Regions from separate parts of the Chelativorans composti genome, predicted to be linked through region 2. Evidence: riboswitches for the same ligand, from Rfam matches in the RefSeq annotation. Region 2 holds a riboswitch; the other holds the start of a gene.
What was found. A riboswitch is a leader RNA that binds a small molecule or an ion and turns the genes downstream of it on or off. The one in region 2 is predicted to bind cobalamin.
Positions count from the first base shown of each region.

Region 1: it holds a riboswitch for cobalamin, as region 2 does, so the genes downstream of both, ABD906_RS09100 (TonB-dependent receptor domain-containing protein) here and ABD906_RS10115 (ribonucleoside-diphosphate reductase subunit alpha) in region 2, are expected to answer to the same signal.

Region 1 covers NZ_BAABGS010000021.1:131,241-139,422, reverse strand. The annotation lists gene pobA (4-hydroxybenzoate 3-monooxygenase) at 1-37, shown strand, start outside; gene pcaC (4-carboxymuconolactone decarboxylase) at 82-495, shown strand; gene pcaH (protocatechuate 3,4-dioxygenase subunit beta) at 524-1,264, shown strand; gene pcaG (protocatechuate 3,4-dioxygenase subunit alpha) at 1,267-1,881, shown strand; gene ABD906_RS09105 (3-carboxy-cis,cis-muconate cycloisomerase) at 1,921-2,979, shown strand; cobalamin riboswitch at 3,143-3,343, shown strand; gene ABD906_RS09100 (TonB-dependent receptor domain-containing protein) at 3,465-5,360, shown strand; gene ABD906_RS09095 (ABC transporter substrate-binding protein) at 5,362-6,243, shown strand; gene ABD906_RS09090 (FecCD family ABC transporter permease) at 6,240-7,229, shown strand; gene ABD906_RS09085 (ATP-binding cassette domain-containing protein) at 7,226-8,050, shown strand; gene ABD906_RS09080 (hypothetical protein) at 8,053-8,182, opposite strand, start outside.
Region 2 covers NZ_BAABGS010000046.1:74-4,973, reverse strand. The annotation lists gene ABD906_RS10120 (ribonucleotide-diphosphate reductase subunit beta) at 1-919, opposite strand, end outside; gene ABD906_RS10115 (ribonucleoside-diphosphate reductase subunit alpha) at 939-3,809, opposite strand; cobalamin riboswitch at 3,907-4,106, opposite strand; partial or broken gene ABD906_RS10110 (hypothetical protein) at 4,652-4,900, opposite strand, start outside.

The DNA of each region.
Region 1 (8,182 bases), on a different contig from region 2:
GTCGCTCGCCGAGAACTACGTAGGCCTGCCCTACTAGGCAGCAGACAGCCTTTCCCCCACTGGAATCCGTGACGAAGACCGATGACCGAAAAATCCAGACGCTACGAACAGGGCATGGCGACACGGCGCTCCGTACTGGGCGACGATTGGGTCGACCGGGCAGAGGCCAGCAAGACCGAGTTCGACGCTCCCTTCCAGGAACTCATCACGGAAGCCGCGTGGGGGCACGTCTGGACGCGCCCGAACTGGACGAAGCGGGAGCGTTCGATGGTCACCATCGCGCTGCTCGCCGCGCTCGGCCACCACGATGAGCTTGCCATGCACGTGCGGGCAACGCGCAACACCGGCGCCACGCCGGAGGACCTGCGCGAGGCGATGCTGCACGTGGCGATCTACGCCGGCGTGCCGGCGGCCAACCACGCGATCAAGATCATCAAACAGACCCTCGCCGCAATGGAGCGGGAGGAGAGTGAGAACAAGGAGTCCGGAGCCTGACCGGATTCCAGAACGCAGGAGGAGACATATGAAAAACTCGATTCCGGAGGTTCGGGGTTTCTTCCAGAGAGACAGAACCTGGCATCCCCCGTCCTTCGCCCCGGGCTACCGCAGCACGGTGGTCCGCTCGCCGCGCTATGCGCCGATCTCGTTCCCGAACACGCTCTCGGAGGTGACGGGACCGGTGTTCGGCCACTCGATGCTGGGCGAGCTCGACAACGACCTGACCGTCAACTACGCGAAGCCAGGCGAGAGCGCCATCGGCCCGCGCATCGTCGTGTATGGCCGCGTGCTGGACGAGAACGGCCGGCCCGTGCCCAACACGCTGGTCGAGATCTGGCAGGCCAATGCCGGCGGCCGCTACCGGCACAAGAAGGACACCTACCTCGCGCCGCTCGATCCCAACTTCGGCGGCTGCGGACGCACGGTGACCGACGAGGAAGGCCGCTACTGGTTCCGCACGATCCAGCCCGGCGCCTATCCATGGCCGAATGGCGTCAACGACTGGCGTCCGGCGCACATCCACTTCTCCGTCTTCGGACCGGGGTTCGTGCAGCGCCTGATCTCGCAGTTCTATTTCGAAGGCGATCCCATGATCTGGAAGTGCCCGATAGTGCGCACCATCCCGGACGAGCGGGCGATCGAGCGGCTCATTGCCAAGCTCGACATGGACGCGACGGTGCCGTTCGACTCTCGCGCCTACAAGTTCGACATCGTGCTGCGCGGAAGCAATTCCACGCTCTTCGAGAACCGGAAGGAGGGTAACTGATCATGGTGCAGGAGCTGTTCAGGCTTAAGGAGACTCCCTCCCAGACGGCGGGCCCTTACGTCCATATCGGGCTCACGCCCAACTTCCTCGGGATCGAGGGCATCTATCCGTCCGATCTCGGCAGCGAGATGATCAACGAGAATACCAAGGGCGAGCGGATCGACGTCAAGGTGCGCGTCTTCGATGGCACCGGCACGCCGCTCAGGGACGTTCTCGTGGAGATCTGGCAGGCGGATGCGAACGGCATCTACAATTCGCCCAACGATCCGCGCGGCAATGCCGATCCCAACTTCATGGGCTGGGGCCGCAAGCCGGCCGACATGGAAACCGGCGAAATGGTATTCCGCACGATCAAGCCGGGCCGTGTTCCCTTCAATGACGGCCGCCTGCAGGCGCCGCACATCAACTTCTTCATCGCGGCGCGCGGCATCAACCTGGCGCTGCAGACCCGCATGTATTTCGGGGACGAGGAAGAGGCGAACAAGCAGGATCCGGTGCTCACCCGCATTGAGCATCAGAACCGCGTGCCTACCCTGATTGCGCCGCGCGAGGGGAACACGTACAAGTTCGACATCTACCTGCAGGGCGAGAAGGAAACGATCTTCTTCGACCTCTGACGGGTTTGCCTGTCGAAACCGAACATCCGTGAGAAACCCATGAGCGCCGCCGCCATCGATCATCTCTTCTTCCGCAAGCTGGTTGGTGATGACGAGGCGGCGGCACTTTTTTCCGTCCAAGCCGACATCGACTCCATGCTTCGTTTCGAGCTGGCGCTGGCGCGGGCCGAAGCCAGGCACGGCGTGATCCCCGCCGGGGCGGTGCCAGCCATCGAACAGGCCTGCTCCGGGTTCGAGCCCGACGTCGACGCACTCGCCGAAGGTATCGGCAACGACGGGGTGATCATCCCTGCCCTGCTGAAGCAGCTCAGGACACGGATGAAGGAAGAATTCCGCCCCCATCTCCACTTCGGCGCGACCAGCCAGGATGCGATCGACACGGGGCTGGCGCTGCGGCTCGTCAAGGCCAACGACATCATCGACCGGCGGATCGAGGACGTGATCGACGCGCTCCAGGCGCTCGAGGCGCGGGATGGCGACATTGAGGTAATGGCGCACACGCGCATGCAGGCGGCCATTCCGGTGACAGCGGCGCGCAAGATTCGCTCGTGGCGGGATCCGTTGATTCGGGACCGCGCCCGCTTCGCCGAGAGCCGCGGCGACGTCGAGGTGCTCCACTTTGGAGGAGCTGCCGGAACACTGGAAAAGCTCGGCGACAGGGGAACGGCCGTGACGGCCGACATGGCCGGGGAGCTTGGCCTGCGGGCAGTGGACCATCCCCGCCATTCCGAACGCGACGGCATCGCCGCCTACGCCTCGGCGCTGTCGCTGATCACCGGCAGCCTTGGCAAGTTCGGCCAGGATGCCGCGCTCATGGCGCAGAACGAAATGGGCGAAATCGAGCTTGCCACCGGAGGCGGCTCGTCGGCCATGCCGCACAAAAAGAACCCGGTTCCGGCCGAGGTGCTGGTGACGCTCGCGCGGTTCAATGCGACGCTTCTTTCCGGCATGCACCACGCGCTCGTCCACGAGAACGAGCGGTCGGGCGCGGCCTGGACGCTCGAATGGATGATCCTGCCGCAGATGGTGGTGGCAACCGCCGCGGCACTCCGGCTGGCAGGTTCGCTGGCGCGCTCCATCTCATTCGTGCGAGGGTAAGCCCTTCTGGGACCGCTTGTTTTCCGTCGCGGTTCTGGGCGGAAAACCGGTGCCCACTTTTCCTGGAACCGCTTGTCTCTCTGTCGCGGTTCCGGACGGAAAACCGGTGCCCACTTTTCCTGGAACCGCTCAGGCGGATTGACCCCGTGCCGTTCCATTCGTTATATCGCGGAATACTCAAGGTGCCGTGCGCCCCGGGCGTACGGGTAAAAGGGAATACGGAGGGCATTTCGCCCGCAAGCCGTAGCTGCTCCCGCAACTGTGAGCGTGGAGGTCTCTCCACAGGCCACTGGACGCAAGTCCGGGAAGGCGGAGACACCGACGAAACGCGAGCCAGGAAACCTGCCTTGAGGCGTCACCTACCGGATGCGGGAAGCTTCCGGGGCTGTGGTCTTCGCAGTGGTGACGGCAAGTCATCGCTGGCGAAGCCGGGACACCAACCCCTTCGTCCAGCAGGGAACAACCGTTTTCTGGAGGGGCAAGCCGTGTCCTCGCGCATTCGATTCCATTCTCTTCTCGCCACGTCCGCCATTTCGCTCGTCGTTGCCGCCCTGCCGGCTGCCGCGCAGGAACTCAGGCTCGACACGATCGTCGTCACCCCCAACCGCGCACCGGCCAAGGCGAGCGAAATAGGCTCCTCGGTCACGGTGATCGACGAGAAGACCATCGAGGAGCAGTCACTGCCGACCGTCAGCGACTACCTCGTGACCGTGCCGGGCGTGACCATCGCCAGCCAAGGTGGCAAGGGGTCCCTCAGCACGCTGATGGTGCGCGGACTGCCGGGCGAGTATGTGAAGACACTCATCAACGGCATCGATGTCTCGGACGTGACCTATACCAAGGTGCAGTCCCATCACGGGCAGTTTCTTGCCGGCATCATGGACCACATGGAGGTTCTCAGGGGCTCGCAGAGCACGCTCTACGGATCGGAAGCGATTGCCGGCGTGGTCGATATCCAGACGCTCGGCGGAGTCACGGTCGGAACACACCACCGCATCGGCGTCGAAGGCGGATCGCACGGGACGGTGCTCGGCACCTACCGGCTGGACGCCGGATCGGACGAGGGGCAGTTCGGCCTTGCCCTGGCGGGACTTCACACGGACGGGTTCTCGGCCGCCGCACGCGGGACGGAGAATGACGGGTTCAAGAACATCACGGGGACCGTGGCCGGCCGCTATGAGGTCAGTCCGGATCTCACGCTGTTTGCCAGCGGACTCATCATTGACAGCCGCACCAGGTTCGACGATGCCTATCCCGCACCGGACTTCGTGGTGTCCGACAGCCTCGCATATTCAACCTACCGCCAGATTGCGGGGCGAGCTGGCGCAGAATTCACGCTCTTGGATGGACGGCTGAAGAATACCATTTCGATCCAGCACAGCCGGACCGATCGTGACAGCATTTCCAACCCCGCTCCGGAATATTTCGTCACCGATACGTTCCGGGGTGGCCGCACCCTGATCGACTACATGGGATCGGTCGAGGTGACACCGGATGTGCAAGTGAACTTCGGCGCAGACTGGCAGCACCTCACAGCCGACACGTCACAGGGGATCCATCGCAGCGCCAATCTGGTAGGCGGCTGGGCGGAGGCCATCTACTCCCCCATCGATCCCCTCACCGTCACGCTCGGGGCGCGCTACGATCACCACAGTACCTTCGGCGGACATGCGAGTTGGCGTGCCACGGGCTCCTACCGGTTCGAGGATACGGAAACCCGACTCCACAGTTCCGTAGGCACCGGCTATCGCGCGCCCAGCCTGTACGAACTGTACAACGGCGCTTCCGGCAATCCGGACCTGCAGCCGGAAACGAGCCTGAGCTTCGATGCCGGCGTGGAGCAGACGCTGCTGGATGGCAAGCTGGTCGCCGATGTCACCTACTTCCAGATCGACGTGAAGAACTACATCGAGTGGGTGATGACCGATCCCAACACCTGGCGGGGTCGGTACAGCCAGGAGCGCGGCGGCCGCCTGCGCTCGCGCGGCGTGGAAGCCTCGCTGCGCTATGCCGCCACAGACTGGCTGGATCTCACCGGATCGTACACCTATACCGACGCCAGGCAGGCTGACGGAAGCAGGCAGGTCCGGGTCCCGCGGAACGACTTCCGTATTGGCGCCACCATTCGCCCGGCCGAGAAATGGACGATTTCCGCTTCGGCGCGAATCGTACTGGACACCATCGACTACAGGAATGACGGCTCCCGCATCCGTGATCTTGACGATTATGTCCTGATCAATGCCAAGATCGCGTACAAGCCGAACGAGAACACGGAGTTCTATGTTCGTGCCGAAAACCTGCTCGATCAGCATTATCAGGTGGTGGACGGGTACAACACGGCACCGCTGTCCGTTTTCGCTGGCATCAAGGCGAGCTTCTGACATGAGTGACGGGCGCTGGTCAGCACTGCAATTTCTGGCTGGCGCCATCGTTATGGCCGGAGCCGCTTTGGCCCCGGACACGGCCGGCGCCGCCGAAGCGCCCCAGCGGGTCATGTCCCTCAACCTCTGCACCGACCAGTTGGCAATGGCGCTGGCCGCACCCGGTCAGCTCGTCTCGGTGTCGTTTCTCGCGCGCGACCGGTCCATCTCGCCCATGTGGCGGGAGGCGCAGAACTATCCGGTCAACCACGGCCTGGCGGAGGAGGTCTTTCTCGAACAGCCCGACCTCGTGCTGACGGGTACCTTCTCGCAGCACAACACCACCCACCTCGTGCGCAAGGTGGGCATCCCGGTCGAGGAGTTCGACTTCGCCATGACACTGGAGACGATCCCGGGGGAAATCCGGCGGATGGGCGATCTGCTCGGGCAGCAGGAGAAGGCGGAGAAGCTCGCGGCAGATTTCTCCACCTCGCTCGAGGCCATCGAGCGGCGGCAGTGCGAACCGAAACCCACCATCCTCGCCTTCGAGCAGAACGGAGTGTCGCCGGGCAAGGATACGCTCGCCGATTCGGTTTTCCGCGCCGCCGGCTTCCGCAACCTTGCCGCCGAGGCTGGACTGGTGGGGGCTGCGCCCTTCCCGCTGGAACTGGCGATTGCCGAGGAACCCGACGTCATCGTCGTGCAGTCGCATGAGGACGATGCGCCCACGCTCGGGGCCTATGTGCCGCAACATCCGGCGCTGAAGCACCTGCAATCGCGGATCGACGCATTCCTGCCACCGGGGTCGTGGGCGTGTAACGGACCACTCATCATTGATGCGGTGAAGCGGCTCGCCGAACTGCGCCAGGAGATCGCCCCCTGCCCGGCGGAGGCTTCCCGATGAAGCCCGCCGCACTCAATCTGGGGCTCCTCGGCCTCGTGGTGCTGTTCTTCCTCGTCTCGCTGGCGGTAGGATCCGCGGGGCTCGGCATCACCGATTCGATTACCGGCATCATCGCGGGGGGAAGCGACGTCGGCGGCATCATCATGCGGGAAATCCGCCTGCCGCGCGCGATCCTGGCGCTCGCCATCGGTTTCACGCTGGGGATGTCGGGCGCCGTGCTGCAGGGCTTCCTCCGCAACCCGCTGGCCGAACCCGGCCTCATCGGCGTCTCCGGCATGGCTTCCCTCGGGGCGGTGATCCTTTTCTATCTCGGGCTCGCGGGGAACACGCTCTATGCCCTGCCCGCAGGAGCTTTGCTCGGCGCGCTGATCGCCGTGGCGCTGCTTCTGGCACTTGCTGCGCGAAGCAGCTCGACGCTCACGCTCATTCTTGCGGGCGTGGCGCTTTCCAGCCTAGCGGGAGCGCTCACCTCGCTGGTGCTCAACCTGTCGCCCAACCCGTTCGCGAGCTACGAGATCATCTTCTGGCTGCTCGGCTCGCTCAAAGACCGGTCGATGGAGCATGTCTGGCTGGCGCTGCCGCTGATGATTACGGGCTGGCTGCTGATCGCACTCTCTGGGCGGACAATCAATGCGCTCTCGCTCGGCGAGGAGGCTGCGGCAAGTCTGGGCATCAGCCTGCCGCGGGCCCGCGCCATGATAGTGCTGGGGGTTGCCCTCGGCGTGGGGGCGGCGACGGCGGTCGCGGGCGGCATCGGCTTTGTCGGCCTGGTGGTGCCGCATCTCCTGCGGCCGTTCACGGATGGGGTGCCGAACCGGCTGCTGCTCCCCTCCGGTCTCGGGGGCGGTGCGCTGCTGCTGGCCGCCGATACGGTCTGCCGCGTGGTGCTGCCGGCGGGTGAGCTCAATGTCGGCGTGGTGACCGCCCTCATCGGCGCGCCGTTCTTCCTCTGGCTGGTGGTGCGGACACGGAGGGAGGCAGCATGACGCTGGAAGTCAAGAATGTCATGGTGGAGCTCTCCGGACGGCGCATCCTGCGTTCGGTGAGCTTTGCCGTCGAGCCCGGCGAGGTTGTGGGGCTTCTTGGGCCCAACGGTGCGGGAAAATCGACGCTGATGCGGGCCATCACGGGACAGTACCCGGCTTACGGTTCCATCCGGCTTCTGTGCCAGGACCTGCCGCAACTTTCGCCGAAGCGGCGGGCACGTCTCATCGCCTATCTGCCGCAGACGCGGATAATCAGCTGGCCCATGAGCGTGCGGGACACGGTGGCGCTCGGGCGGCTGCCCTGGCGGGCCTTCGGCCAGCGTATGACGGAGGCGGATCATCAGGCCGTGCAGGATGCGCTTGCGCTGATGGACGTCGCACAGCTCGCAGGGCGCAAGGCGACGGAGCTTTCCGGCGGGGAACAGGCCCGCGTGCTTGCCGCGCGCGCGGTGGCACAGGACACGCCGCTGCTGGTGGCAGACGAACCCGCCTCAGGCCTCGACCCCGCGCACCAGATAATGATGATGGACGCTCTGCGCCGCATCGCCCGCAAGGGACGGATGGTGCTCGTCTCGCTGCATGACCTCACGCTTGCCGCGCGCTGGTGCGACCGGCTCATCCTGCTCAAGGACGGAGATATCGCCGGCTGCGGCGCTCCGGAAGAGCTGATGCAGCCGGAGCGGCTGGCGGAGGTGTTCGGAATCCGCGCGCATATTGCCCGCGAGGGGGACGGGCTGGTGCTAGCCCCCACGGGGCTCACCGAAGCGGGGCTCAGACAACCCGGGCCCGCCCCAAAGGAAAGCGATCCCGGCCGGGACTAGGTTTAACCCGCCTGCGGCCTGCGGCCGATCACGATCCAGCTGATCACCGGGTCCGCTTCGAGCGCCTTCACGAGCGTGTCGTAATCCGAAACGGTTTCTGCCGGGACCGCCACGCGGTAGACGCCACCGGGA
Region 2 (4,900 bases):
GACCAAGGAAACCGCGAGGCATCGTATCGCGGCCGTAGGCTGCCTCCAGCTCCGCCGCCTCCACCAGCATGCCCCGGACCTCGTCCTGAAAGGCCGGCGTCCACAGATGCGGGTTCTCGATCTTGATCTGGTTGATCACGTCGATCCCGAAGTTCAGATGGATGGACTCATCCCGGAGGATGTACTGGTACTGTTCCGCGATGCCGACCATCTTGTTGCGGCGGCCGAGCGAGAGGATCTGCGCAAAGCCCGTGTAAAACCACATGCCCTCGAAGACCACGTAGAAGGCGACGAGGTCGCGCAGAAAGTCCTGATCCGCTTCAGGCGTTCCGGTCCGGAAGTTTGGGTCGTCAAGGCTCTTCGTATGCCTGAGTGCCCAGGCCGCCTTGTCGGTGATCGACGGGACCTCGCGGTACATGTTGAAGAGCTCGCCCTCGTCCAGCCCGAGGCTTTCCACAATATACTGGAACGTGTGCGTGTGGATGGCCTCCTCAAAGGCCTGCCGCAGCAGGTACTGGCGGCATTCGGGATTGGTCAGGTGGCGGTAGATGGCGAGCACGATGTTGTTCGCCACCAGGCTTTCGGAAGCAGCGAAGAAACCGAGATTGCGCTTCACCATGCGCCGCTCGTCTTCCGTAAGCCCGTCGGGCGACTTCCACAACGCTATGTCCGCCTGCATGGACACTTCCGTCGGCATCCAGTGATTGTTGCACGCGGCGAGGTACTTCTCCCACGCCCAGCGGTATTTGAGCGGCAGAAGCTGGTTCACGTCCGCCCGCGCGTTGATCATCCGTTTTTCGTCCACGGTGACGCGGGCTGCTCCGCGTTCAATTTCGCCGAGACCTGTCGCATTGTCAGCCTGCCCGTGAGAGGCGGAGGTGTCTCCCAGCTTCGGTTCGTTCCATTCGAGCTTCGTCATGGGTTCGTCTCTCCGGTCTTCACTGGCAGGCTTCACAGTCGGGATCGTCGATGGCGCAGGCCTTGCCCCAGGCAGGAGCAACGTCGCTTTCCGCGGGCATAGACGCCACCGCAGGGGTCACGGCGTTGAGCTTGCCATCCGTTCCCCTGAGGGTGGACTTCTCCACATGCGTGGCCGAGCGCGAACGCAAGTAATAGGTCGTCTTCAGGCCCTTCCGCCAGGCCAGACGATATAGCTCGTCCAGCTTCCGGCCACTCGGATTGGCCATGTAGAGATTGAGCGACTGCGCCTGATCGATCCACTTCTGGCGGCGGGAGGCGGCCTCGATCAGCCACTTCGGATCGATCTCGAAGGCGGTGGCGTAAAGTGCCTTCAGATCATCCGGAACCCGATCGATCTCTCCCGCGGACCCGTCGAAGTACTTGAGATCGGAGATCATCACCTCGTCCCAGAGCCCGCGCTCCTTCAGGTCGCGCACCAGCTGCGCATTCACCACCGTGAAGTCGCCGGACATGTTCGATTTGACGAACAGGTTCTGATAGGCGGGTTCGATCGATTGCGAAACGCCGCAGATGTTGGAGATGGTGGCCGTCGGGGCAATCGCCATGGTGTTGGAATTGCGCATGCCGATGGACGTCACGCGCTCGCGCAGGCTCTCCCAGTCGAGCGTTGAACTCTCGTCCATGTCAACGCCAGGGCGGGCTTCCTTCAGCAGACGGATGGAATCGATCGGGAGGATCCCCTTCGACCACAGCGAGCCCTCGAAGCTCGAATAGCGTCCCCGCTCAGCCGCGAGATCGACCGAGGCCGAAATGGCGAAATAGCTGATCGCCTCCATCGACCGGTCGGCAAACTCGACTGCTTCTTCCGAGGAATAGGGAACGCGGAGCTTCTGCAGCGCGTCCTGGAAGCCCATCAGGCCGAGACCGACCGGCCTATGCCGGAGGTTTGAAGCCCGCGCTTCCGGGATGGTGTAGAAGTTGATGTCGATGACATTGTCGAGCATGCGCATGGCGGTCTTCACCGTCCGCTCCAGCCGCTCCATGTCGAGGCCATCGCTTCGGACATGGTTGGCGAGATTGACGGAACCGAGATTGCAGACCGCCACCTCGTCCTTTGACGTGTTGAGGGTGATCTCGGTACAAAGGTTGGAGGAATGCACCACGCCCGCATGCTGCTGCGGCGAACGGATGTTGCAGGGATCCTTGAAGGTGATCCACGGATGCCCCGTCTCGAACAGCATGGTAAGCATCCTGCGCCACAGATCGACCGCGCGCACCTTGCGGAAGACCCTGATCTCGCCCCACTCCGCCTTGGCCTCATAGGCCTCGTAGGCGTTGCGGAAGGCAGGGCCGTAAAGGTCGTGCAGATCCGGCACCTCGTCGGGCGAGAACAGTGTCCATTCGGCATCCGCCTCGACACGCTCCATGAACAGATCCGGCACCCAGTTGGCCGTGTTCATGTCGTGGGTGCGCCGGCGGTCGTCACCAGTGTTCTTGCGCAGGTCCAGGAACTCTTCGATGTCGATGTGCCACGTCTCCAGATAGGCGCAGACCGCGCCCTTGCGCTTGCCGCCCTGATTGACGGCGATGGCCGTGTCGTTGGCGACCTTGAGGAACGGCACCACGCCCTGGCTCTTGCCATTGGTGCCGCGGATGTGCGCGCCAAGCCCGCGGACCTGAGTCCAGTCATTGCCGATGCCGCCGGAATATTTGGCAAGCAGCGCGTTGTCCCTGATGCCCTTGAAGATCGCGTCCAGGTCGTCCCCCATCGTCGTCAGGAAGCAGGAGGAGAGCTGCGGCCGCGTGGTGCCCGAATTGAAGAGGGTCGGCGTTGAAGCCATGAAATCGAAGGACGACAGGAGGTTGTAGAACTCGATCGCCCTCTCCTCCCGGTCGATCTCCCGCAGCGCGAGCCCCATGGCAACGCGCATGAAGAAGGCTTGCGGCAGCTCGAACCGCTTGCCGTCCCGGTGCAGGAAATAGCGGTCGTAAAGCGTCTGCAGGCCCAGGTACTGGAAGTTGAGGTCGCGCTCGGGCTTCAGCGCCGCCGCCATTCGCCTGAGATCGAAACGCGCGAGCTCGGGATCGATGAGACCCGCCTCAACACCGGTGCGGATGAACTCGGGGAAATAGCTCTCGTAGCGGGTGTGCATCTCGGCCTGTGTCGCTTGTTCGGCCCGGCCGGAGACCAATGTCAGCGCCTCACGGCGCAGGCGATCGAGCAGAAGACGGGCGGCCACATAGGCATAGTTCGGCTCCTTCTCGACCAGCGTGCGTGCTGCCATGATCGGCGCGAGCGACAGCTCATCCTGCGTGATGCCGTCGTAGAGATTGCGTCGGGTCTCGGTAAGCACGGGATCAGGCGAAACGCCATCAAGCCCTTCGCAAGCTTCGCGGATGATCGCCCTGAGGCGATCTTCGTCGAGTTGGACGAAAACGCCATTCTCGATGCGGACATGGAGTTCGGACTGCACTTGTCCGGCAGCGGCCTCCTCCTTAGCCCGCCGGCGGGCGCGTTCCTCGCGATAGAGCACATAGGCGCGGGCCACCTTGTGATGTCCCCCACGCATCAGCGCAAGCTCCACGTGGTCCTGGATGTCCTCGATGTGGAAGATGCGGCTTTCGCCGCGGCGGGTGAGGGCCGCGACAACACTGCGGGTCAACTCCTCCACAGTATCGTGAATGCGCCGCGATCCAGCAGCCGCTGCTCCTTCCACGGCGAGGAAAGCCTTGGTGAGTGCGATCGAAATCTTGTTGGGGTCGAAGGGTGAGACGGAACCATTCCTCCGAACGACCTGATAGCCGAGTCCATCGGCAACGGCCGCCGCCAGCGGACGAGAAGGTGCTTGCGCGGTGCCGTCGATTGAAACTGTGTTGGTTGCCAGCATGTAATCCCCGTGGCGTTGAGGACGGGGACTGCGAAGGAACGCCGAGGCGCGGCGTCAGACGCCGCGATGCGCACCTTCGGGAACACCCCGCCCGAGGTTGGTCGTCCATGTCATGGCAGGTCTCCTGGCTTGCAGGTCATCGCCGCTGTCTGGCCTTCCCGGTGCCTCGACACCAGTGACACGTAGCGACAGCAACTCGCTGCTTACAGTTGCGGGGGCAGCGCCGGACTTCCACCGGCTTCCCTCTTGGCTCCCTCGTCAGCTCCGACTCGGAAGACCATGACAACAAGATATTGTTAATTGCATGCCATGCATGTCAATATCCTGCAAGCGCCACCCACCCCTTTCAATTCCATCGGCCTAGATTCTACCTCGAATCAAGGTCTCATCGGTCGTATTGCGCGGGGCAGAAGGCGATCATTCATCGGCCCGGCTCGAGTCCTCATAGCGATTCTATAGCGGCGGCAATGCTCACGGCCATCCGCTCTTCGGTCTCACTCACCAGGACAGGGAGTTTGTGAAGCAGAGGGGAAGTGGCAAAGTCATCCTTGGCATCGTGGACAATAGTCATCGAGTACCCGACCGTGCTCGGTGTCCAATGATCAGTCCAAGAGAGTGGGCGATAGCTGTCTTGCCGCAGCTGCCCGCATCTTTCCTTTCTGGGAAAACAAGGGCTACCATGCGTCGCTCCCGCCCTTCGCTTTCCCGTCATAAAGAGCGAGCCGCTGCACCCATCACAATGGGCAGACCACACGATCGAGCAAGGTCGTTGACTTACGGACAAATGTTCTTTTTTGTTCCACATGGTCAATCGACTCGCTCCCGGTTACGGCTACCCGCTCTCAAGGATGGTGGAACATCGCCTGCTCTTGCGGGTGCAGTGCCATTCGTGCCGGCGGGTGAGCTACTACAGGCCGGAGGACGTGATCCAGCTTTTTGGTGACGTGGACGTGAACAGCCTGCAACGTCGCATCAAATGCGAGGGGTGTCGCAGTGACAATTTTCTTCACATTGAGACCTTCCAGCCTGCAGGGTCGGACATCTCGGGGATCAGGGTGAGAATGATCCACCCCCATTGAACGGGTCCACCT